One region of the Nocardia sp. NPDC059180 genome, then DNA from elsewhere that is predicted to be linked to it. Evidence: riboswitches for the same ligand, from Rfam matches in the RefSeq annotation. Region 1 holds a riboswitch; each other region holds the start of a gene.
The links. Region 1 has a riboswitch for S-adenosylmethionine ahead of ACFXNW_RS13220 (ABC transporter substrate-binding protein). Riboswitches for the same ligand answer to the same signal wherever they lie in the genome.

Region 1 (5,959 bases):
GCACGCCCTGCACGAGAACAATCTGCCGTTCATCAACAATGGCGACCCGGTGCACGTCGGCGAGATCAGCACGGGCGCGTCGCTGCTGGTGATCCTCGGCGTTCTGGTGGTCACGGTCGTCGCATCGGTGGTCAGCCCGCGCGGGCGCGCCCAGCAGGCCGTGGCCAACGCACGCAGGCACGCCACCGAATACCTCGACCTCGGCTACACCACCGACCAGGCCGAACGTGATCGCGTGTTCGGGCTGCTGCGCAGTGAAGAGCAGCGGCTACGGGCGCTGCCGGAGAAGTATCGCCGCCGGATCCGGCAGGAGGACGAGCTGATGGACTTGCTGCGACGGGCTCATCGCAGCCACGACGAAGCCGTGGCGTCGCGCCGCTAGTTGCTGCCACCAGCGACTACGGTGCCGATCCGCGGTGTCGCGTGCATCGCGGACCGCGCGCCTGGCACGATGTCACCCGTGCAGCCGAGTCCCGACACCACGATGCCCGACACTCCGGTCACCGCGCCACGTTCGCCCCGCCCCGGGATCCGGGTGACGGCGGCCGTGCTGCTGGCGGCCCTGCTGGTGCCGGTGCTGGCCGGATGCCTGCGGGTGCAGGCGTCGATGGGTGTGTCGTCCAACGACCGGGTGTCCGGACGCATCGTGGCCGCGGTGATCCCGGCCAACCCCGAGGACAAGGGCCCGCAGTTGAAGGCGCCCGATTCGCTGGCCACGAAGATGCGGGTCGAGCCCTACAGCCAGGACGGCTACACCGGCAGCCAGGTTTTCTTCGACGACCTGTCCTTCGGTGAGGTGCAGCAGCTCGGTCAGCTGTCCGAACAGACTCAGGGCATGTTCCAGTTGCAGTTCCAGCGCACCGGTGACCTGGTCAGCCTCAACGGCAGGGTGGATTTGAAATCGGTGCCGCCGCACGGCTCGGACGTGCAGTTCAGCATCGCGTTCCCGGCCAGGATCGCCAAGACCAACGGCACCCGCGAAGGCGATTCGGTGGTGTCGTGGAAGCTGCCGCCGGGTGATGTGACGAATATGCGCGCCGAGGTCAGCTACGCCGACCCCAACACCCGGTCCTTCGCGGGCTGGGCGGGCATCGTCGGTGGTATCACCCTCGCCGTCGCTGCCGTCGTCGCAGCCCTCGCCTACGTCAACCGCAACCCGGCCCCACCGAATGCCCCGGCCCCCAACTTCGATATCGGGCGTTGGTGGCGCGAAGTTCGCAGTAGGTGAGATCGGGGACGACGACCGCGGTTCGCGCGGGTTCGGGAATCGCGGTGGCCGGATGCGCTGTCGCGGTATGGAACCTGATGACGATGCGCCGCCTGATTCCGGGTCCGTCTGTGGACGAGTCCGTTGCAGTCTGTGTCCCGGCCCGGAACGAGGCGCGGCAGCTGCCTGAGCTGATCGCCGATCTGCGTGAGCAGACGGGGGTGCCCGGGCTGCGGGTGCTGATTCTGGACGACGGTTCTACGGATGGCACCTACCAAGCGGCAAAACGGGCTGCCGGTGACGATCCGCGAATCACGGTGCTGCGCTGCGCCGACGAACCCGAACCGGGCTGGACTGGTAAAGCGGCCGCGTGTGCCCGGCTGGCAGCTGCGGCCGATGCTGCGGTGTTGGTGTTCGTGGATGCAGATGTGCGGCTGGCCCCCGCCGCGATCGCTGCGGCAGTGAATGAACTGCGGGCGGGTCAGGCGGCTCTGGTGTCGCCCTGGCCGCGACAGCTCGCGGCCTCGCCCGCCGAACACCTGGTGCAGCCGCTGCTGTGCTGGTCATGGGCCACGACGTTGCCGGTGTCGGTGGCCGACCGGGGAACCCGGCCGTCGATGGCGGTGGCATGCGGGCAGTTCCTGGTCTTCGACGCCGAGTCCTACCGGACCATCGGCGGTCACACGGCGGTGTCGGGCAGTGTCACCGAGGACCTCGATATCGCCAGGACGTTGCGCCGAAAGGGCATGCGGACCGCCGTGGTGGCGGCCGGACCATTGGCGAGCACCCGCATGTACCACGACGCCGCCGAGCTCGAGGCCGGCTACACACGGTGGCTCTGGTCCGCATACGGCGGGTCGGCAGCCGGCGGGCTCACGGTGGGAGCCATTGCCGCCCTGGTCTATTGGCTGCCGCCGCTGGCTGCCATTGCCGGACGTGGAGACATCCGACGCGCGGGCCTGCTCGGCTATGCCGCGGCCGTCGCTGGACGCCTCGCGGCTCGCGCCCTCGAAACCGGTGCGGCACCGCACCGCGACGACATCACCGCAGCACTGGCACATCCGTGCTCGGTGGCTATGTACCTGTACCTATGGGCCAGGTCCCGCCGCGCCCTACGTCGCGGTGCGCTCGCGTGGAAGGGTCGGCGGATCGCGCCGTAATGCGATACGCCCGGGAGCCGGCTTTCGGTCGCACCGACCCCGGTTCGCTCACGGCACCTCGGTAATTCCACTGTCGGCAGAGACAGGAGCGGTCGCCGCTCCGAATGGTGCCGAAGACGGCGGCGAGGACACGCAGGTCAGGCCGTCGACACAGGCGGACATTCACGATATTCCCGTGACCGCGTCCGGCACGTTACCTCGGATCCGACCGTGTCACTTGCGGCGCGCGCCGGGTGCGCGGGACAAGAGCTGAACTCACCCTGATTACTACCATTGTGCTGCGGTTTCCCTGCGACGCATGATGATTCGGCCCGATCGGATACCGCACCGCGTCCGGTCCGGCGAGACCATCCAGAGCGACCGAGAGACCTGGCTCGTCGACGTCGCAGCAACCCCCCGGTCACCGGGTGCGGGTGCTTCCGCCGGGACCGATGGAGGCACAGATGAAAGACGCCGACAAGGCCGCAACTACGAACGGAGCGCACAGGTGACCCGATCTCGACCCCGGGTCGCCGCGTTGACCGGCGCGCTGCTCGCCGCCACCACACTCGCCGGCTGCGGATCCGGTACTTCGGCACCGGACGCCGCGGCCGGGCCGCCACAACCGGGCGGAATTCTGCGCTACGGGCTTTCGGTGGCGCCGACCTGCGCGGATCCGGCGCAGGCGAGCACCAATCAGACGATTTACGTGGCCCGGCAGGTGGTTGATTCGCTGACCGATCAGGATCCGGAAACCGGTGAGCTGAAGCCATGGCTGGCCACCGGCTGGGAGGTGAGCCCGGATGCGAAGGTGTTCACCTTCCACCTCGCCGACGGGGTGAGTTTCAGCGACGGGACGCCACTGACCGCGGACTCGGTGCGCAAGACCTTCGACTCGATCGTGCGGACGCTCGGCGCGGCCAAGGCACCGCTCGGCACCAGCTACCTGACCGGCTACGTCGGTACGACCGCGGTCGACCCGTTGACGGCGCGAGTGGAGTTCAGCGCCCCGAACGCCCAGTTCCTGCAGGCGTCCTCGACCCCGCAGCTGGGCATCCTCGCCGACGCCACGACCGCGCGGTCCGCGGAGGATCGGTGCGCCGGCGCGGCCACGGTCGGGTCGGGGCCGTTCAGCTATGCCGACTACCGCCAGGACGTGTCCGCCACGCTGGTGAAGCGCCCCGGCTACGGGTGGGGCTCGGCGGTGTTCGGCCATCAGGGCGAGGCGTATCTGGACCGCATCGAGTTCACCGTTGTCCCCGAGTCGGGTGTGCGGACGGGTTCGTTGTCTTCGGATCAGCTCGACGCGACCAGCGACGCACTGCCGCAGGACGCACCACAGATCGAGGCGACCGGCGGCCGGGTGCTCAGCACCGCCAATCCGGGGATTCCGTTCGGATTCCAGCCGAATGTGACCCGCGGCCCGCTGCGCGATCCCGCGGTGCGGCAAGCACTGCTGACCGCGATCGATCGACAGGAGCTGGTCGATACCGTGCTCGGACCGCAGTTCCGGCCTGCGACCAGCGCACTGGCGTCCAGAACGCCCGGCTATCTGGATCTTTCACAGCGCATCGGTTTCGATCCCGACGCCACGCGCGCGGCCCTCGACCGTGCGGGCTGGGTGCGCGGTGACGACGGTATCCGGGTGAAGGACGGGCAGCGCCTGGGTTTCGCAGTGACGTTCAGCCAGGTGTTCGCCGGTAATCAGGCGATCCTCGAGCTGATCCAGCAGCAGCTGCGCACGGTGGGCATCGATCTGACGCTCGATCTGGTGTCCAACGCGGAATACACCGCACGCCAGAGCAGCAAGGATTTCGACGCGCTCTACTACAACAGCACCCGCGCCGACGGCGATATCCTGCGCACCGGCTTCGGTCTCGACGGCCGCAACCTCAATGCCCGCGCACCGATCCCGGCACTCGACGATGTGCTCACCGCGCAGCTGGGCGCGGTCGACTCAGAAACACGAAAGGCATTGATCCAGCAAGCCCAGCAGCAGGTACTCGATGCAGGTCTGTGGATCCCGACTGTCGAGCTGTCGCAGGCAATCGGCGCCGGTGCGGCGGTGCAGGACCTGAAGTTCGAAGCGTCGGCGCGGCTGCAGTTCTACGACGCCTGGCTGAGTGGACGCTGATCATGGCCAGATATGTACTGCTGCGGGCGGTTTCCGCGGTGTGGGTGCTGTGGGCGGCGTTCACCATCTCCTTCGTCGTGCTGTACCTGTTGCCCGCCGATCCGGTGGCCATCGCGGCCGACGGCGGCGGTGGAGGTACTCCGGTCGACGCGGCCGCCCTCGCCGGCATGCGGGCCAGATACGGGCTGGATCAACCGCTGTGGGAGCAGTACCTGAGCTCGCTGTCGCATGCGGTGCGCGGCGATTTCGGCCGATCCATCGCCACCGGACAGCCGGTGAGCGAGGCGATCGTGGACGCGCTGCCGTCGACCCTCGCTCTGACCGGACTGGCCCTGCTGTTCGCGGCTGTCGGCGGAACCGCGCTGGCGTTCGCCGCGACCTATACCCGCACGCCCTGGCTGCGCGGGGTATTGGCCGCGCTGCCGCCGATCGGGGTGTCGATGCCGACGTTCTGGACCGCACTGATCCTGTTGCAGCTGTTCTCCTTCCGCTGGCAGCTGGTGCCTGCGTTCGGCGGGATCGCGCTACCCGCGGTGACGCTCGCGATTCCGATCGGCGCGGTGATCGCGCAGGTGCTCGCCGCGGGGCTGGAATCGACGTGGCGGCAACCATTCACCGAGGTCGCACTGGCCAAGGGCGCCTCGCGCTGGTGGGTGCAGCGGCGGCATGTGGCGCGGTTGGCGAGCGTGCCCGCCTTCACCATCGCCGGTGTGCTGGTGGGCAATATGCTCGCCGGTTCGGTGGTCGTGGAGACGGTATTCGCACGGCCGGGGCTCGGCAGGCTCACCCAGACCTCGGTACTGGCCCAGGACATTCCGGTGGTGCAGGGCATCGTGCTGGTCAGTGCGCTGGCGTTCGTCACGGTCAACCTGGTCGTCGATCTGCTGTATCCGGTGCTGGACCCGCGGATCGAGGGCCGGTCGCGCGCAACGGCGGCAACCACTGATCGGCGCGGAATCCTCGCGTACTGGCGCCGGGAGGTGACCGATGGCGCTCGAACTGCTCGAACGTGAACCGGCGATAAGTACTCCCGTCGACGACCAGTCGGCACAGGTGCGTAGGCGCTCGCGGGCATGGACCTGGCTGCGCCGCAATATCGCACTGATCCCCGCCGTTGCGGTGATCGCGCTGGCGATCGGCTGGGCGCTGGCACCCTCGGTCTTCGCCGGCGGTGACCCGCTGGCCGGTGTTCCGGCGCAGAAGTTCCAGCCGCCGAGCTCCGAGCACTGGTTCGGCACCGACAATATCGGCCGCGACCTGTACACGCGGATGGTGCACGGCGCCGGGCTCTCACTCACCGCGACCCTGTCGGCGGTCGCGATCGCGCTGATCGCCGGCACTCTGCTCGGGCTGCTCGCGGGCGCGCTCGGCGGTGTCGTCGACACGGTCACCATGCGGATCGTCGATGTGCTGCTGTCGATTCCGGCGCTGCTGCTGTCGCTGGCGTTGGTGACCGCGCTCGGCTTCGGCACCCGCAAT
Region 2 (5,959 bases), on a different contig from region 1:
CCCGCTCGTCGAAACCCTGGACGACGGCACCGTGCAGCTCTACGTCCGCGCACCCGCAGTGGAGGGCAAGGCCAACAAGGCCGCGATCGAGCTGCTCGCCACGCATTACGGCGTGCCGAAGAGCGCAGTCCGCCTCGTCGCGGGCGCGACGTCGCGTTTCAAGCGTTTCGAGATCGACGACTGAACCTCACACCGCGTCGGGAAATCCATGCTGTCGCCACGCCTCGTAGACGGCGACCGCGGCCGAATTGGACAGGTTCATCGACCGCCGCCCCGGCAGCATCGGGATCCGCACCAGCTCGGTGATGTGCGGGTCGGCGAGCACCTCCTCGGGCAGCCCGGTCGGCTCGGTGCCGAACAGCAGCACATCGCCTGCGCGATATTCCACATCGGTGAACCGCGTGCTCGCCTGCGTGGTGAACGCGAACACCCGCTCCGGCCGGATCGCCTCCCATGCCGCCGCCAGATCCGGATGCACCGTCACCGACGCCAGGTCGTGATAGTCCAACCCGGCCCGCCGCAACTTCGGCTCGGACAGATCGAACCCCAACGGCTCGATCAAATGCAGCTCACACCCCGTCCCCGCCGCCAGCCGAATCGCATTCCCGGTATTCGGCGGAATGCACGGCTCATGGAACATCAGTCGGAACACGCCCACCATTCTGTGCGGGTGCCGTGCGGGCTGATCATCCGGGTCATCGGTAGGGCGGTGCCGCACGCCGCGAATGTGTCGGTAGGGCGGGATACAGTCCGCGGCATGGGGAGCACATCACATAATCCGGCGGGCGCACAGCCTCCCGCACCAGGCTTCGCGCACGCGACGGCTTCCAAGGGAAGCACGATCATCCATCTCTCCGGGCAGGTCGGAGTAGACGAAACGGGCGTGGTAGCCGAGGGGCTGGCCGGGCAGACGGCGCAGGCGTTGATCAATCTCGGGAAGGCGCTGGAGGCGGCGGGCGGGACCGCGGCCGACCTGGTCAGCGTCCGGTTCTACGTGGTGGATTGGGATCCGTCGAAGTTCGAGGCGCTCGGGGCCGGTGGCGCGGCGGCGCGGGAGTACTACGAGTTCCCGGAAACCGCGGTCACGTTGGTCGGTGTGGCGGCGTTGTTCACGCCCGAGCATCTGATCGAGGTCGAGGGTGTCGCGGTGGTCGCGTAGGGGCAGGTAGCGGCGATCGAAAGGTGTTGCGCTGTCCAGCGCTCGCGCGGTCCGGCAGGTCTGCAACAATCGAAGCCGTGACCGATGCCGACACACCGACCGCCGAACGACGGCCCGGCGACAGTTGGGCTACGCAGTTCTTTCGCTGTCACCTGCCGATGGTGATCGTGGCGCTGGTCATTCTGGTGGCGATCGTGTTCGTGGCCTCGGAACGCTGGCGCCGCGGTGCGCTGTTCTTCGGCGGCGCCACTCTGCTCGCGGCTACCTTCCGGCTGTGCCTGCCGACGGCGCGGGTCGGCTTGCTCGCGGTGCGCAGCAAACCGTTCGACGTCGGCGCGCTCGCGCTGCTCGGCAGCTCGATCGTGTTCATCGCGGCCACCATCAATACCCTCGGCGTCAGCTAGGGATAGCGGCGCGCCGGTCGTGGGGGTGATTCGGGTGAGCCCGGCCGTGTAGTAGAGCGAGGGCTGCGGCCGCGACCTGCCGGAGGTACAGGTGGCCTGCGGCATTGCCGACCTGGCCGCGAATCCGCGAACCTATCGCGCGTTGCGGGCCAGGTTCATGGTCTGGATCAGCAGCTTGGACACCGCAGCCGCCTCGGTGAGGAAGCCGTCGTGTCCGTCGCGGGAGTGCACGACCTCGAGGCCCTGACAGCCGGGCAGCCCGTCGGCCAGCTCCTGCTGGGTGTAGAGCGGGTACAACCGGTCGGAGTCGACGCCGCCGACCACGCACGGCACCGGCGTGGCCGCCAGCGCCGCTGCGATACCGCCGCGACCGCGACCGACATCGTGCCGGTTCATGGCCTCGCTCAGCAGCACGTAGGTGGCCGGATCGAAACGCTTGCACAGCTTTTCGGCCTGATACTCGAGGTAGCTCTGCACCGCGTATCGCCCGCCGCGCCACGGATCCTCATCGCCCTGGGCGTTGTTCTCGAAGCGATGATCGAGTTCGCCTTCGGTGCGGTAGCTCAGATGGGCGATGCGCCGCGCGATCCCCATGCCTGCGGTCGGGATGCGGCCGGTGTCGTGGTAGTCGCCGCCCTGCCAGTGCGGATCGGCCTGAATAGCGGCGATCTGGGTGGTCTGGGTGCCGATCTGGTCGGCGGTGGCGCGTGCACCCACCGCGAGCACCAGCGCCGCCGAGACTCGTTCGGGGGCGCCGACCATCCACTCCAGGACCCGCATGCCGCCCATCGACCCACCGACCACGGCGGCCAGGCGTTCGACGCCGAGCAGGTCGAGCAGCACGGCTTCGGCGGTCACCTGGTCACGGATGGAGATCTCCGGGAACCGAGAACCCCACGGCTTCCCATCGGGTGCTGCCGAGGACGGCCCGGTGCTGCCTTTGCAGCCGCCGAGCACATTGATCGCCACGACGCACCACTCGTCGGTGTCCAGCGGAGCGCCGGGACCGACCATGCCGTCCCACCAGCCTGGCTGCGGATGAATGTCGTCGGGGTGGCCGACCACATGAGAGTCGCCGGTCAGGGCATGCTCCACCAGCACCACATTGTCCAGCTCGGGTGACAGCTCACCCCAGCGCTGCACGGCCAGGTGCACATCGGGGACGATCTCGCCGTTCTCCAGCGCGATATCCCCGACGGCGATGGTGCCGAGCCGCCCGTCCGGCGGCGGCAACTCGGCCGCCGTCACACGGGCGGTCCTGCGGTCGGCACTCACGGTCACGTCGCCGCCGCCGTGAATCCTGCGTGGAGGTCGGTGAGGATGTCGTGGATGCCTTCGATGCCGACGGCGAGGCGGATGAGGCCGGGGGTGACGCCGGCGGCGAGCTGCTCGTCTGGTGTGAGTTGGGAGTGGGTGGTGGAGGCGGGGTGGATGACGAGGGAGCGGACGTCGCCGATGTTGGCGACGTGGGAGTGCAGGGTGAGGGCGTCGACGAATTTCTTGCCTGCGTCGATGCCGCCGCGTAGTTCGAAGGACACGATGGCGCCGACGCCTTTGGGGGCGAGTTGTGTGCCGCGTTCGTACCAGGGGGAGGTGGGTAGTCCGGCGTAGGCGACGGATTCGACGTCGGGGTGCCCAGTCAGGTATTCGGCGACGGCGAGGGCGTTGGTGACGTGGCGTTCGATGCGCAGGCTGAGGGTTTCGATGCCTTGGGCGATGAGGAAGGCGTTGAAGGGTGAGACTGCGGAGCCGAGGTCGCGTAGCAGTTGGACGCGGGCTTTCAAGGCGTAGGCGGGTGCGCCGAGGTCGGCGAAGACGGCGCCGTGGTAGCTGGGGTCGGGGGTGGTGAACCCGGGGAACCGTGACTGTCCGTTGGCGTCGGTGATGGTCCAGTCGAAGGTGCCGCCGTCGATGATGACGCCGGCCACGGCGGCACCGTGGCCGCCGAGGTATTTGGTGGCGGAGTGGACGACGATGTCGGCGCCGTGGGTCAGGGGCTGGATCAGGTAGGGGGTGGCGACGGTGTTGTCCACGATCAACGGCACACCCGCCGCATGCGCGACCGCGGAGATACCGGGAATATCGAACACCACGCTGCTCGGGTTGGCGACGGTCTCGCCGAAGAAGGCCTTGGTGTTGGGCCGGACCGCGGCCTTCCACTGCTCCAGATCATCCGGATCGTCGACGAAGGAAACCTCGATACCCAGCTTGGGCAGCGTGTAGCGGAAAAGGTTGTAGGTGCCGCCATAGAGGTGCTGGCTGGACACGATGTGATCACCCGCGCCGGCCAGGTTCAGGATCGCGTAGGTCTCGGCCGCCTGTCCGGAGGCCACCAGCAGCGCCGCGACACCACCTTCCAGGGCGGCGATTCGCTGCTCCACCACGTCCTGGGTGGGGTTCATGATGCGGGTGTAGATGTTGCCGGGCTCCGCGAGCCCGAACAGTGCCGCCGCGTGATCGGTATCGCGGAAGGCATAGGAGGTGGTCTGGTAGATCGGCAACGCGCGGGCGCCGGTGCTCTCGCACGGGGCCTGACCGGCATGGATCTGCTTGGTCTCGAAGGACCAGGCTGCGGTCGGATCGGGCACGGTGGCGTCGGTCAAGGCATGCTCCAAAGGTTGTTCGCCGGGATTACTGGGTTATCTGTGCGCGAGCGACAAACAACAACAACACATCTCGGTGACCTCCTACGTGCGCGCTTGCTCCCGGCTCTCGGGAGCCCGGTCCTCACCCGGAGCACCCCACCGCTGCAGGAGGGTTGCCGTCCAGCTAGCCGGGGCTTGGCACTGGCTCTCATGACCTGACCGCCATCGTAACCGGCGGGCCCTCACGGCCCGAACCCCGGCTTCCCATGCTCGGGATCGGCGGCGGGTGAGCTGCGGTGGAATCGACGGCGAACCGTAATCCGGCTCACACCCTGACCTACCCGCACAGTGAGGTCGCCAGCAGCAGTACGCTCGTCTTGTTTGCACCAGACGTCTCGCGGACAACACGAGGCGTATACGTTGTCTGTTGAACAGCTGGGGTCCGCTCACAAGCGTGTTCGCCTGGCCGTGCAATAAGGGCACCATCCTAGGAGGACACGAAGATCCATGTCCAAGATCAAGGTTGAAGGCACCGTCGTAGAACTCGACGGCGACGAGATGACCCGGATCATCTGGCAGTTCATCAAGGACAAGCTGATCCACCCGTACCTCGATGTGAACCTCGAGTACTACGACCTCGGCATCGAGTACCGCGACAAGACCGACGACCAGGTCACTGTCGACGCTGCGAACGCCATCAAGAAGCACGGCGTCGGCGTGAAATGCGCGACCATCACCCCCGATGAGGCCCGTGTCGAAGAGTTCGGCCTCAAGAAGATGTGGCGCTCGCCCAACGGCACTATCCGCAACATTCTCGGCGGCACGATCTTCCGCGCGCCGATCATCATCTCCAACGTTCCGCGCCTGGTACCTGGCTGGACCAAGCCGATCATCATCGGCCGTCACGCCTTCGGTGACCAGTACCGCGCCACCGACTTCAAGGTGTTCCAGGGCGGCACCGTCACGCTGACCTTCACCCCGGAAGACGGCAGCGAGCCGATCGTGCACGAGGTCGTGAAGATGCCCGAAGACGGCGGCGTCGTCATGGGTATGTACAACTTCAAGAAGTCGATCGAGGACTTCGCGCGGGCATCGTTCAACTACGGCCTGCAGCAGAACTACCCGGTCTACATGTCGACCAAGAACACCATCCTGAAGGCCTATGACGGCATGTTCAAGGACACCTTCCAGGAGGTCTTCGAGGCCGAGTTCAAGAGCCAGTTCGAGGCGGCGGGCCTGACCTACGAGCACCGCCTGATCGACGACATGGTCGCCTCCTCCATGAAGTGGGAGGGCGGCTACGTCTGGGCCTGCAAGAACTACGACGGCGACGTGCAGTCCGACACCGTGGCGCAGGGCTTCGGTTCGCTGGGCCTGATGACCTCGGTGCTGCTGACCCCGGACGGCCAGACCTGTGAGGCCGAGGCCGCGCACGGCACGGTCACCCGGCATTACCGTCAGCACCAGCAGGGCAAGCCGACCTCGACCAACCCGATCGCGTCGATCTTCGCCTGGACCCGCGGCCTCGAGCACCGCGGCAAGCTGGACAACACCCCCGAGGTGATCGGTTTCGCGCAGACCCTCGAGGACGTCGTCATCAAGACCGTCGAGGGCGGTCAGATGACCAAGGACCTCGCGCTGCTCGTCGGCGGTGACCAGGGCTACCTGAGCACCGAAGAGTTCTTGGCCGCGCTGGATGCCAATCTGGCACGCGCCACCCGCTGAGCTGATCCGCTGAGCTGATCTGCCTCGGCAGGACCGCTGCCGGCCGTGAGGCGCCCCTACCGAGGCGCCGCGGCCGGCGGACAAGG
Region 3 (5,959 bases), on a different contig from region 1:
TCGAGCTTGGCGAAGATCTCTCGGGCGAACTCCCACGGCGCGGTCGGGCCCGCGGTGATCAGATCACCGCCGGTCACCGCGGCCTCCTCGACATAGCTGTCCCCACCGGCGTATCCGCTGTAGGCGAGGTATTCGGCCGCCCCGCTGGTGTGCTTGCGGTCGTCGAGCAGCCCTTCCCGAGCCAAGCCTGCGGTCGCGCCACAGATGGCCGCTACAGGAACGCCCGCATCGAGGAATCGTCGTGCGGCGGCAGCGAACTCGCCGAGTCCACCCTCGTCCCAAAGCGCCGAGCCGGGCAGGATCAGCAGCGCACTGTCGGCCGGGTCGAGATCGGCCAGTGCCATCTCCGGCACGACGCGCATCCCACCCATGGTGGTGACCGCTTCGGCCGACGGGCCGACCGTGCGGACCTGGAAACTACCGGGCTCACGCTGGAGATTCACATTGTGGTTGATGTGCGCGATCGCCGCGCCGACCTCCCAATCGGCCAGCAGATCGTAGGCGGCTACGTGAACTGTTTTCATGGTCATGACAGTATGCTGTCATATTTGACAGCATACTGTCAATACTGGAAGCCGAAAAAGGCCGGTGCCATCACCGGGCACCGGCCTTTCCGCAGCATATGAACTCAGCTCAGCGCATGCTCCAGATCGCCGAGCAGATCCTCCACATCCTCGAGCCCCACCGAAATACGCACGACACCGTCGGTCAGGCCGATGGTGGCGCGCCCCTCCGGACCCATCGCGCGATGGGTGGTGGTAGCCGGATGAGTGATCAGGGTCTTGGCGTCGCCGAGATTGTTGGACAGGTCGACGATGCGCAGCCGGTTCAGCACCTCGAAGGCACGCTTCTTCGCCTCGTGCTCGGGCGCCTTCAGCTCGAAGGTGACCACGGTGCCGCCGCCGCTCATCTGACTCGCCGCCAGGTCGTATTGCGGATGCGAATCCAGGAACGGGTACTTCACCCAGCTCACCGAATCATTGCCCTCCAGGAAACGTGCGATCCGCAGGGCCGATTCGGTCGAATGGCGCACCCGCAACGGCATGGTCTCCAGGCCCTTGAGCAACGTCCACGCGTTGAACGGACTCAGCGCCGGACCGGTGTGGCGCATCAGGTTCTTGACCGGACCGCCGATGTAGTCCTCGGCGCCGAGGATCGCACCGCCGAGTACCCGGCCTTGTCCGTCGATGTGCTTGGTACCGGAGTACACCACCACATCGGCACCGAGTTCGAAGCCGCGCTGCAACAGCGGCGTCGCGAAGACGTTGTCCAGCACCACCTTCGCGCCCGCGGCATGCGCCATCTCGCTCACCCGGCGCACGTCCACCAGAGTCTGCATCGGGTTGGCGGGCGTCTCGAAGAACACGGCCGTGGTCGGCACCGACAGCGCCTGCTCCCACTGGTCGAGGTCTTCACCGTCGACAAAGACCGTCTCCACACCCCAGCGCGGCAGGATCTCGTTGCACACCACGAAACAGGAGCCGAACAGGCTGCGCGCGGCGACCAGCCGGTCACCCGCGCCGAGCAGCGCACCCAGCGCGGTGAACACCGCGGCCATACCACTCGCGGTGGCGAAACACGCTTCCGCGCCGTCGAGCAGCCGCATCCGCTCCTCGAACATGGCGACCGTGGGGTTGCCGTAGCGGGAGTAGACGAAATGCTCGACCTCGCCAGTGAACGCGGCCTCGGCCGCTTCAGCGCTCTCGTACACGAAACCCGACGTCAGATACAGCGCTTCGGAGGTCTCCTCGAATCCCGAACGCCGCACTCCGCCGCGCACACCGAGTGTGGCGGGCCCGACGCCCTCCGGCAGCGGCCGGTTGAACGCGCCGCCGGTGATCACGACTGCCGCCAGGGCAGGCCGTCGGCGCGCCAACCGGCGACACCTCGGTGACCGAACTCGTCGAGCGGGCCTTCGAAGCCCTCGCTGACGTTGTATGCGGGCTCGATACCCGTGCTGGTCGCGACAGTCGCGGCATGGGCCGAACGCTGGCCGGAGCGGCACAGGAACACCACGGGGGCATCCGGATCGCGACCATCGAGGACGGTGCTCAGTTGCTGGGCGAACTCGGTATTACGCGCACCGGTGCCGTCGACCCATTCGATCAGCACGGTCTGCCGATCAATGGCGCTGGTATCCGGGATGCCGACGAATCTCCATTCGGCCTCGGTCCGCACGTCCACCAGGACCGCCCGTGGATCGTCGCGCAATATCTCCCACGCCTGTTTCGGGGTGATGTCGCCGGCATAAGTCATGTGTGGCACCTTCCTCGAGAATCCGCACTTGCCGCATCTGGCTTCGATGCGTGCCAGGTCGTCACCCGGAGCACCCCACCGCGGAGGAGGGTTGCCGGCCAGCGAGCCGGGGCTTGGCGCTGGCACTCATGACCTGAAACGAGATTGCCTGGCCAGGGGTTGTCGTGTCAAACCCCCGATCAGGGGCCTGCGCAGGGGCTCAGTGACAGACCAGCCACTCGTTATCGACGCGCCGCAGCTGCCAGGTTCCGGTCGCCTCGTCTCCGTCGACCTTGCTGGTGACCGTCGCCGTCGCGCTGTCGCCCTCGACCTTCATATCTTCGAGTTTCGTGATTTCTATGGCTTTTCCGGTCTCGCCCTCGTCCAGCCTGCCCGCCATCGGTGAGCGCTTCGGGTCGAAGTCCGGGCAGGCCGCTTCCTTCGGCGGCACCAAGCCGTAGCGCGAACTCGCATCGCCGAAATCACGCACCGCGGCGGCGACCCGGTCGGCCTCTGTGACATTTTTCTCAACCGGCGACACCAGCTCGGAGATCACGATGACGGCGAGCACGATCGCCGCGATCGCCGCCGCGACGATGAACGGCACCATCGAGCGGGTCGAATCGTCGGATTCCTGCCCGTCGGCCGGCGTTTCCCCGCCCTTGTCCGCACTCGAATCGGCCGGCTGCTGATCGCTCATGAATGACGATGATCCCTGGTCCCCGAAGTAGGCCGGACATGCCCCCGATAGAATCGGCGGGATCGCGGCCGGTGCCGTACAGGTGAAATCCAGCCGTGCATCAACTTAGCCTAAGCTAAACAGGACGCCATTTACTGTCTCAACCATAAAGGTGCGCGTAAACGATGACCGAACAGACCGCAGCTGCACGCCCGCTCCGCATCGCAATCGTGGGTGCCGGACCGGCCGGTATCTACGCCGCCGATGCGTTGATGAAGTCGGATGCGGACGTGTCCATCGACCTCTACGAGCGGATGCCCGCGCCGTTCGGCCTGATCCGCTACGGCGTCGCGCCGGACCACCCGCGCATCAAGGGCATCATCACCGCGCTGCACAAGGTGCTGGACAAGCCGCAGGTGCGCCTGCTCGGCAATATCGACTACGGCTCCGACATCACCCTCGATGACCTGAAGGTCTTCTACGACGCGGTGATCTTCTCCACCGGCGCCAACGCCGACCGCGCGCTGCCGATCCCCGGCATCGACCTGGACGGCTCCTACGGCGCCGCCGACTTCGTCTCCTGGTACGACGGGCACCCGGATGTGCCGCGCACCTGGCCGCTGGAGGCCGAGAAGGTCGCGGTGCTCGGCGTCGGCAACGTCGCGCTGGATATCGCGCGCGTGCTGGCCAAGACCGGCGATGAACTGCTGCCGACCGAGATCCCGCCGAACGTCTACAAGGGCCTGAAGGAGAACAAGGCCGTCGAGGTGCACGTCTTCGGACGTCGCGGCCCGGCGCAGGCCAAGTTCACCCCGCTGGAACTGCGCGAGCTGGATCATTCGCCGACCATCGAGGTCATCGTCGACCCCGAGGACATCGACTACGACGAGGGCTCCGAGGCCACCCGCCGCCACTCCAAGCAGGTCGACATGGTCGCCAACACCCTCGAGCAGTGGGCCATCCGCGATCAGGGCGACCGCCCGCACAAGCTGTACCTGCACTTCTTCGAGTCGCCCGCCGAGGTGCTCGGTGAGGACGGCAAGGTCGTCGGCCTCAAGACCGAGCGCACCCAGCTCGACGGCACCGGCAACGTCAAGGGCACCGGCGAATACAAGACCTGGGACGTGCAGGCCGTCTACCGCGCGGTCGGCTACCTGTCGCAGAACATCACCAACCTGCCGTTCGACGATCAGGCGGGCGTTGTCCCCAACGAGGCCGGTCGCGTCCTTGCCGACGAGAACGCCGACGACGCGAGCCGCTACATGCCGGGCACCTACGTCACCGGCTGGATCAAGCGCGGCCCGGTCGGCCTGATCGGCCACACCAAGGGCGACGCCAACGAGACGGTGGCCTGCCTGCTCGACGACAGCAAGAACTTCGTCCCCGCCGAGCGGCCCGAGCTCGAAGCGGTGCTCGAGTTCCTCGAGAGCAAGGGCATCCCGTTCACCACCTGGGACGGCTGGTACCGCCTCGACGCCCATGAGCGCGCGCTCGGTGAGCCGGAAGGCCGTGAGCGGGTCAAGGTCGTCGAGCGTGAGGACATGCTGCGCGCCAGCGAGCCGCACAAGGTCTGAGCGCTACCCGCTCGGGGGAAGCGCGAAACACGACGCTGAGGCATGCTGTACAGGTGTTCGATGCCCATGTCCACATCATCGATCCGCGGTTTCCGCTGATCGAAAACGAGGGCTACCTGCCGGAGCCCTACACCATCGACGATTACCGAAAGCGTATGTCGCGCTTCGATGTCGCCGGTGGCGCGGTGGTCAGCGCTTCCTTCCAAGGCAGCGATCAAAGCTATCTGCGGGCGGCGCTGGCCGAGCTCGGTGAGGGCTGGGTCGGCGTCACCAGGCTGCCCCTGGATACCAGCGACGACGAGATCGTCGAGCTGGACCGTGTCGGGGTGCGCGCGCTGCGGTTCAACCTCAAGCGTGCAGCCGCCGATATCGCCGCGATGACGTTGCAGGCGATCCGGGCTTACGAGCTGGCGGGCTGGCATGTCGAGGTCTACATCGACGGCCAGATGCTCGCCTCCCTGCAACCGGTCATCCTGAAGCTGCCTGCCCTGTCGATCGACCATCTCGGCATGTCCGAGGACGGCCTGCCCTACCTGCTGGATCTGGTCGATCGCGGCGCCAGGGTCAAGGCCACCGGCTTCGGCCGCGTCGATATGGACGTCGCCACCGCCCTGCGCCGCATCCACGCGGTCAGCCCCGAGGCGCTCATGTTCGGCACCGATCTCCCCGGCACCCGAGCCGGGCGCCCCTTCGAAGACTCCGACGTCGACCTGCTCTGCGACGTCGTCGGCACCGATATGTACAAGGTCCTCGAGAACAACGCCCGCGCCTTTTATCGGCTTCCGCCCGTGGAACGTGCGGTCCCTGACCCCGATCCGACGCTTCCTCTGCACGCACCGCCCGAACCGACTCTGCCGCTGCGGCGTTCGGATCTACCGAAACCCGAAATGCTGGATACGGTTCCGCTGCCGATCGTGGAGTGATCCTGGCCGGGCTGTCCGAACAGCTCGGGAGAGTGGTTCGCGGGCGCGCCCCGCGAACCACTCGACCCACCGTTCAGCGGCAGTGAACCTTGAAGGTCTGCCACTTGTCGTCAGCGATGAGGCCGCCCCAGTCGATGCACTGGCCCTTCGCCTCGACCGTCACCGGACCCGCGTACTCCTTGTACTGGTCGTCGTCGATGACCTCTTTGTCGTGGTCGGACGACAGCCGCAATCCGGCACCCATCCGGATCGGATCGCCCGGCTTATCACGCACAGTGACAACGCAGTTCTTCGATCCGTTGTAGGTGAGGAATACCGTGCCGCCCTTCAGCTCATGCGAGTCGATGACCTTGAATCCGGCGCCACACTGACCTCCGTAGGTCGCCGCGGACGCGGTGGCGGGGAGCAAAACCGCGGTTCCCGCCGCGATTCCGATGGCGCCCGCACATACGGCGATCGCCTTCCTGGTGTTGAGCATGTCGAAATTTTTCCTCTCGATGTGGTTCTTCGATTCAGCTACCCCCGCCGTAAAGAGCCAAAACGCGAAT
Region 4 (5,959 bases), on a different contig from region 1:
GCGCTGCGCAACCACCAGGTACAGCCTGGACGGGCGACCTCGAGGAGCCCGGTTCGCGGCCCGGCTCGCGTTTCCGTGGCCGCTGCGTACGCCGAAGGCAAGCAGTGGTCGCGGAAACGCGAGCCTCCCCGGGGCCGCGAACACGCCGCGACGAAGGAGCGGCAAAATCAACACAGTGACCGACGCGCATTCAGAACCGACAGCCACGGGGGCGGAGGCGGGACTGCGGGTGCCCGATGATCTGAGCGGGATCACCGCGGAGCAGTACCGCGCGTCCATGCGCCACTATCCGTCGGGGGTGACGGTGGTGACGCTGTGTTCACCGAAGGGGCCGGTCGGATTCACCGCGACCTCGTTCGCGTCGTTATCGCTGGAACCGCCGCTGGTGTCGTTCAATATCGCGCACACCTCGTCGAGCCTGGAGGCGATGAGCGAAGCGGATTCGGTGGTGATCCATTTCCTCGGTGAACATCAGCGCCACATCGCCCAGCGCTTCGCCCGCAGTGCCGCGGAGCGGTTCACCGACCGATCGCTGTGGACCACACTCGATACCGGCGAGCCGGTGCTGCACGGCACGCCGATCTGGCTGCGCACCACCGTCGAACAGCGCATTCCGATCGGCGACCACACCTTCGTCGTCGGCCGGGTGACTCGCGTGCACGACGCCACGGAGGAGAAGCCGGCGGCGGCGCCGTTGCTGTACCACAACGGCCGCTACTACCGGCCCACTCCGCTCGACGAGGACTGACGAACTCCCGGCCGCGATGACAGGGTATTCCGCGGTCAGCCGATGAGGCAGGGAGTCGCTCCGTCACCATCGACGCCGGTGAACGGCCTGGTTTCCGGGCTCGGATTCCACAGGCCGTCAGTGCGGGTGTAATTCCATGACGGGCCGTCGTGGACAAGCGCGGCGATCGCCGAGATCAGCCGGTCCACGTCCGTAGAGCTGGTGCCCAATCCGATACTCGCGCGCAGCGCACCGTCGAGCCCGAGACGAGCCAGCAGTGGGTGCGCGCAGAAGCGGCCGTCGCGCACGCCGATGCCGTGTTCGGCGGACAGATAGGCGGCCACCTCGCCGGGCGCGAAACCGTCCAGCGTGAAGGCGACGATGCCGACGGTGTCGGGGCTGTCGGACCAGATGCGCGGCAACCGCACGCCGGGGATGGCACACAGACCGTCCCGCAGCCGCTCGGCCAGCAGCCGTTCATGTGCGATCGCCCGGTCGGCGTCGATGTCGGCCAGCGCATCGCAGGCCGCCGCCAACGCCGCGACGCCGAGCACATTGGGCGATCCGGCCTCGTGTCGCTGCGGCGCGGGCGCCCACTCGGTGCCGTCGACCCGTACCTCACGCACCGCACCGCCTCCGGCCAGGTACGGCGGCGCCGCGTCGAGCCAATCCCGGTTGCCGACGAGCACTCCGGAACCGAACGGCGCGTACAGCTTGTGCCCGGAGAAGGCCAGGTAGTCGATGCCGCACTCGCGCAGGCTGATTCGACGGTGCGGCGCCAGTTGCGCGGCGTCGACGAGGATACGGGCACCACACTGATGGGCGATCTCGGCCAGCCGCGCCAGTGGCAGGACCTCGCCGGTCACATTGGAGGCGCCGGTGATGGCAAGCAGCGCAGCCGGTTTCGCACAGAGTTCGGCTACCACACGGCGGACCGTCTCGTCGACCGTATCCGCCGCGGTCACCACCCGCCGCCCACGCCGTTCCCAGGGCAGGAAATTGGCGTGATGTTCGACATCGAGCACCACGGTGTCGCCGGGCACGCAGGCGGCCAACAGGTTCAGCGAGTCGGTGGTGTTGCGGGTGAAGACCACAACCTGGTCGTCGGTCGCGTCGAGAAAGCGGGCGACCGAACCACGGGCGGCCTCATAGCATTCGGTGGAGATCCGCGAGGCGTAGCCCGCGCCGCGGTGCACGCTGGCGTAGTAGGGCAGCAAACGCTGCACCCGGTCGGTGACCTGAGCCAGCGCCGGTGCGCTCGCGGCATAGTCGAAATTGGCGTACGTGCAGGTCCCGCCCTGTACCAGGGGGACATGGAGGTCGTCTCCGGAGACCCGGGCGAGGGGGGCACAGGTCTGATCGAACACAGCAGTCATCACGTCATCCCGTCGGCTGAGGGACCCGCGAAAAGGGGAGTTTCATCGAGTCCGCGCTTGCCGCGCCCGGTCGGGCGTCGGCCCGGTCGTCACCCGGAGCACCCCACCGCGGAGGAGGGTTGCCGACCAGCTAGCCGGGGCTTGACGCTGGCACTCATGACCTGATCCGAGGCTGACAGACCGGCCCCGCTGCTGTCAACCCGGTCGCCGCTGCGGGTACCGTGGACAACTGGTCACCAGGGCATTCGCCGTTTGCCCATTGGTAACCCTCGTATGAAACAACCGTCTTCGAGAATTAGTTGGTGAGGCCGTACCGCCGAACATGGTTACTGCCGGACAGTGCTGAGGAAGGTGGGCCGGACGTGATGCTCCAGCCGCAGATCGACACCGATGGTTCGGTCGAGGAGCTCGATCCGCTGCGACGCTCAACCCTCGCCCCACCTGCGCGAACACTGGTCGACATCCTCGCTGACACCGCGCGCGCCCATCCGGACGCACCGGCCATCGACGACGGCGACACCGCGCTCACCTACACCGAACTGCTGGCCGAGATCGCGGTCACGGTCGAACGCCTCGCCGCGGCCGGTGTGCGCCGCGGCGACCGGGTCGGTGTGCGGATGCCCTCGGGTACCCGTGAGCTCTACGTCACGATTCTTGCTGTGCTGCACGCGGGTGCGGCCTATGTCCCGGTCGACGCCGACGACCCGGATGAGCGAGCCCGCCTGGTTTTCGGCGAGGCTCGGGTCACCGCGATCGTGACCGCCGCGGGTATCGAGCCGACCGAGCACGCGCAGCCGATCCCAGCATCCGCCGAGCAAACCGATGGCCCGGCGCAGCCCTCCCCCACCGATGACGCGTGGATCATCTTCACCTCCGGCTCCACCGGAACCCCGAAAGGTGTTGCGGTGACCCATCGCAACGCCGCCGCGCTCGTCGACGCCGAGGCTCGGCTTTTCCTGCGGGACGCCCCGATCGGCCCCGGTGACCGTGTGCTGGCCGGACTCTCGGTCGCCTTCGACGCCTCCTGCGAGGAGATGTGGTTGGCCTGGCGGCACGGCGGCTGCCTCGTTCCAGCGCCGCGCGCATTGGTGCGCACCGGTGCCGATCTGGGTCCGTGGTTGGTACGGCATGAGATCAGCGTGGTCTCCACGGTGCCGACGCTGGCGGCGACCTGGCCCGCCGAGGCTCTGGAACCGGTGCGGCTGCTCATCTTCGGTGGCGAGGCCGTGCCGCCCGAACTCGCCGAACGCCTGGCAGGTGACGCGGAGTCCGAGCGAGAGGTGTGGAACACCTACGGCCCCACCGAAACCACGGTCGTCGCGTGTTCGGCACTGCTGGACGGAAAGTGGCCCGTACGCATCGGGTTGCCGCTGGACGGCTGGGATCTGGCCGTCGTCGATGCCGCCGGTAATCCGGTCGGCGAGGGCGACTCCGGCGAACTGGTGATCGGCGGTGTCGGCCTGGCCCGCTACCTCGATCCGGCCAAGGACGCCGAGAAGTACGCGCCGCTCGCCTCGCTCGGCTGGGAACGCGCCTACCGCAGTGGCGATCTGGTGCGCAACGACAGTGCAGGACTCGTCTTCATCGGCCGCGCCGACGACCAGGTCAAGGTGGGTGGCCGTCGCATCGAACTCGGCGAACTCGACAATGCCCTGCAACATCTGCCCGGTGTGAGCGGTGCGGCCGCCGCGGTGCGCACCACCACTGCGGGCAATCAGATCCTGGTCGGCTACCTCACCGGAACCGCACCCGACTACGACGTGAAGACCGCCCGCACGCTGCTCGCCGAACAGCTGCCCGCGCCGCTGGTCCCGCGCCTGGTCGTGGTGCCCGAACTGCCCACCCGCACCTCGGGCAAGGTCGATCGCGACGCACTGCCCTGGCCGGTCGCGGGCACCGACGAGAATGTGGACCACGGGCTCACCGGGACAGCCGCCTGGGTGGCGGAACTGTGGAGTTCGATTCTCGGCGCCGAGATCACCGGCGCCGACGCCGATTTCTTCGATCTGGGCGGCGGATCGCTGTCGGCGGCCCATTTGGTGACCGCATTGCGGGAACGATATCCGAGGATCGCGGTCGCCGATCTGTACGACCATCCGCGTCTCGGCGCGCTGGCCGAACTGCTGGACGACACCGCACCCGCGGCCGCCGTCATCGAACGCACCGTCCGCCCGACCCCGCTGGCGGCGCAATGCGCGCAGGTGCTGGCCACCCTCCCGTTGACCACCCTGACCGGCCTGCAATGGCTGACCTGGCTCGCCATCGCGGGCAATATCGCGAGCTGGGCGGGAGCGCTGCCCTGGCTGCCGCAGCTGTCGTGGTGGTGGACGCTGCTGCTGTTCGTCGTGTTCATCACCCCACTCGGCCGCATGAGCATCTGTGTCGCAGGCGCCCGGCTGCTGCTGCGCGGCGTCCAACCCGGCAGCTATCCGCGCGGCGGCTCGGTGCATCTGCGGTTGTGGGCGGCGGTGCGGCTGTCGGAGGCCAGCGGCGCCGAAAACCTCTCCGGCGCACCGTGGATGGTGCCGTTCGCACGGGCGCTCGGCGCGAAGATCGGCAAGGGCGTCGACCTGCACACCCTGCCGCCGGTGACCGGCATGCTCGAACTCGGTGACGGATGCAGTGTCGAACCCGAGGTAGATCTGTCGGGGTATTGGATCGACGGCGACGTCGTCCATATCGGGCCGATCGCGATCGGTCGCGGCGCGGTCGTCGGTGCACGCTCGATCCTGCTGCCGGGCACCAAGATCGGCCGCGGCGCCGAGATCGCCCCGGGATCGGCGGTCGCCGGGAAGGTCAAGCCGGACCAGGAATGGGCGGGTTCGCCCGCGGTGAAGGTCGGCAAGGCCAGGCACCGCTGGCCGGCCGACACCCCGAAGCGGGCGGCGCATTGGGTGATGGCGTTCGCGCTCAGCTCGATGGGGCTGGCCGCGATGCCGATCTTCGGTCTGGCCGCCGGTGGCGCGCTCATCGTCTGGTGGATCCGTGACACCACCACCATCGCGGGCGCGCTCGGCCGCGGACTGCTCATGCTGCCGGTGGCGACCCTGCTGAGTCTGCTGGTCTACGCGGTGGCAACGGTGGTCGCGGTGCGGGTGCTCAGCATCGGCCTGACCGAGGGCTATCACCCGGTGCGCAGCCGGGTCGGCTGGCAGGTGTGGGCCACCGAACGCCTGCTCGACGGTGCCCGCAACTTCCTGTTCCCGCTCTACGCCAGCCTGCTGACGCCGGTCTGGTTGCGGCTGCTCGGCGCCAAGATCGGCAAGCGTGTCGAAGCGTCGACAGTACTGCTGCTGCCGAAGTTCACCACCGTCGCCGACGGCGCGTTCCTGGCCGACGACACCATGATCGCCGGCTACGAACTCGGCGGCGGCTGGCTGCGCATCGGCGAAGCCAAGGTCGGCAAACGCGCCTTCCTCGGCAACTCGGGTATGACAGCGCCGGGCCGCCGCGTACCGAAGAACGGCCTGGTCGCGGTGCTGTCGGCAGCGCCGAGTAAAGCCAAGGCGGGCTCGTCCTGGTTGGGAAGTCCGCCCGTGCGGCTGCGGCGCGCCACCGAAACCGCCGATACCGAGCGCACTTTCGATCCGCCACTGCGGCTGCGCGTGTTCCGCGGCGTCGTCGAGACCTGCCGCCTGCTGCCGGTACTCGTGACCTTCGCGATCGGCCTCGGTGTGCTGTTCGCTCTGGCCTGGCTGGCACAAACAATCGGCTATCCGGCGGCCGCGCTGCTCTCCGGTTTGGTGCTGATGGTCGCGGGGGCGGTGGCGTGTGCGAGCGCGGTGACGGCGAAATGGTTGCTGATCGGCAGGATCGGCGCGGAGGAGCATCCACTGTGGAGTTCGTTCGTCTGGCG

Region 2: linked by a shared signal. The riboswitch ahead of ACFXNW_RS25245 (bifunctional o-acetylhomoserine/o-acetylserine sulfhydrylase) and the one ahead of ACFXNW_RS13220 (ABC transporter substrate-binding protein) in region 1 are both predicted to bind S-adenosylmethionine.
Region 3: linked by a shared signal. The riboswitch ahead of ACFXNW_RS27930 (rhodanese-like domain-containing protein) and the one ahead of ACFXNW_RS13220 (ABC transporter substrate-binding protein) in region 1 are both predicted to bind S-adenosylmethionine.
Region 4: linked by a shared signal. The riboswitch ahead of ACFXNW_RS03475 (aminotransferase class V-fold PLP-dependent enzyme) and the one ahead of ACFXNW_RS13220 (ABC transporter substrate-binding protein) in region 1 are both predicted to bind S-adenosylmethionine.

The regions. Positions count from the first base shown of each region.
Region 1 is NZ_JBHZBU010000003.1:605,133-611,091, forward strand. It holds gene ACFXNW_RS13205 (TerC family protein) at 1-382, shown strand, start outside; gene ACFXNW_RS13210 (LppM family (lipo)protein) at 485-1,228, shown strand; gene ACFXNW_RS13215 (glycosyltransferase) at 1,306-2,367, shown strand; SAM riboswitch class I at 2,712-2,805, shown strand; gene ACFXNW_RS13220 (ABC transporter substrate-binding protein) at 2,855-4,480, shown strand; gene ACFXNW_RS13225 (ABC transporter permease) at 4,483-5,493, shown strand; gene ACFXNW_RS13230 (ABC transporter permease) at 5,468-5,959, shown strand, end outside.
Region 2 is NZ_JBHZBU010000009.1:159,425-165,383, reverse strand. It holds gene ACFXNW_RS25270 (DUF167 domain-containing protein) at 1-184, shown strand, start outside; gene ACFXNW_RS25265 (tRNA (cytidine(34)-2'-O)-methyltransferase) at 188-652, opposite strand; gene ACFXNW_RS25260 (RidA family protein) at 758-1,159, shown strand; gene ACFXNW_RS25255 (DUF3017 domain-containing protein) at 1,318-1,563, shown strand; gene ACFXNW_RS25250 (homoserine O-acetyltransferase) at 1,696-2,844, opposite strand; gene ACFXNW_RS25245 (bifunctional o-acetylhomoserine/o-acetylserine sulfhydrylase) at 2,841-4,166, opposite strand; SAM riboswitch class IV at 4,254-4,364, opposite strand; gene ACFXNW_RS25240 (NADP-dependent isocitrate dehydrogenase) at 4,656-5,873, shown strand.
Region 3 is NZ_JBHZBU010000011.1:169,474-175,432, forward strand. It holds gene ACFXNW_RS27920 (DJ-1/PfpI family protein) at 1-524, opposite strand, end outside; gene ACFXNW_RS27925 (O-succinylhomoserine sulfhydrylase) at 629-1,843, opposite strand; gene ACFXNW_RS27930 (rhodanese-like domain-containing protein) at 1,840-2,256, opposite strand; SAM riboswitch class IV at 2,276-2,390, opposite strand; gene ACFXNW_RS27935 (hypothetical protein) at 2,456-2,935, opposite strand; gene ACFXNW_RS27940 (FAD-dependent oxidoreductase) at 3,100-4,488, shown strand; gene ACFXNW_RS27945 (amidohydrolase family protein) at 4,542-5,411, shown strand; gene ACFXNW_RS27950 (spore-associated protein A) at 5,485-5,889, opposite strand.
Region 4 is NZ_JBHZBU010000001.1:745,924-751,882, reverse strand. It holds gene ACFXNW_RS03480 (flavin reductase family protein) at 278-748, shown strand; gene ACFXNW_RS03475 (aminotransferase class V-fold PLP-dependent enzyme) at 784-2,103, opposite strand; SAM riboswitch class IV at 2,152-2,265, opposite strand; gene ACFXNW_RS03470 (Pls/PosA family non-ribosomal peptide synthetase) at 2,469-5,959, shown strand, end outside.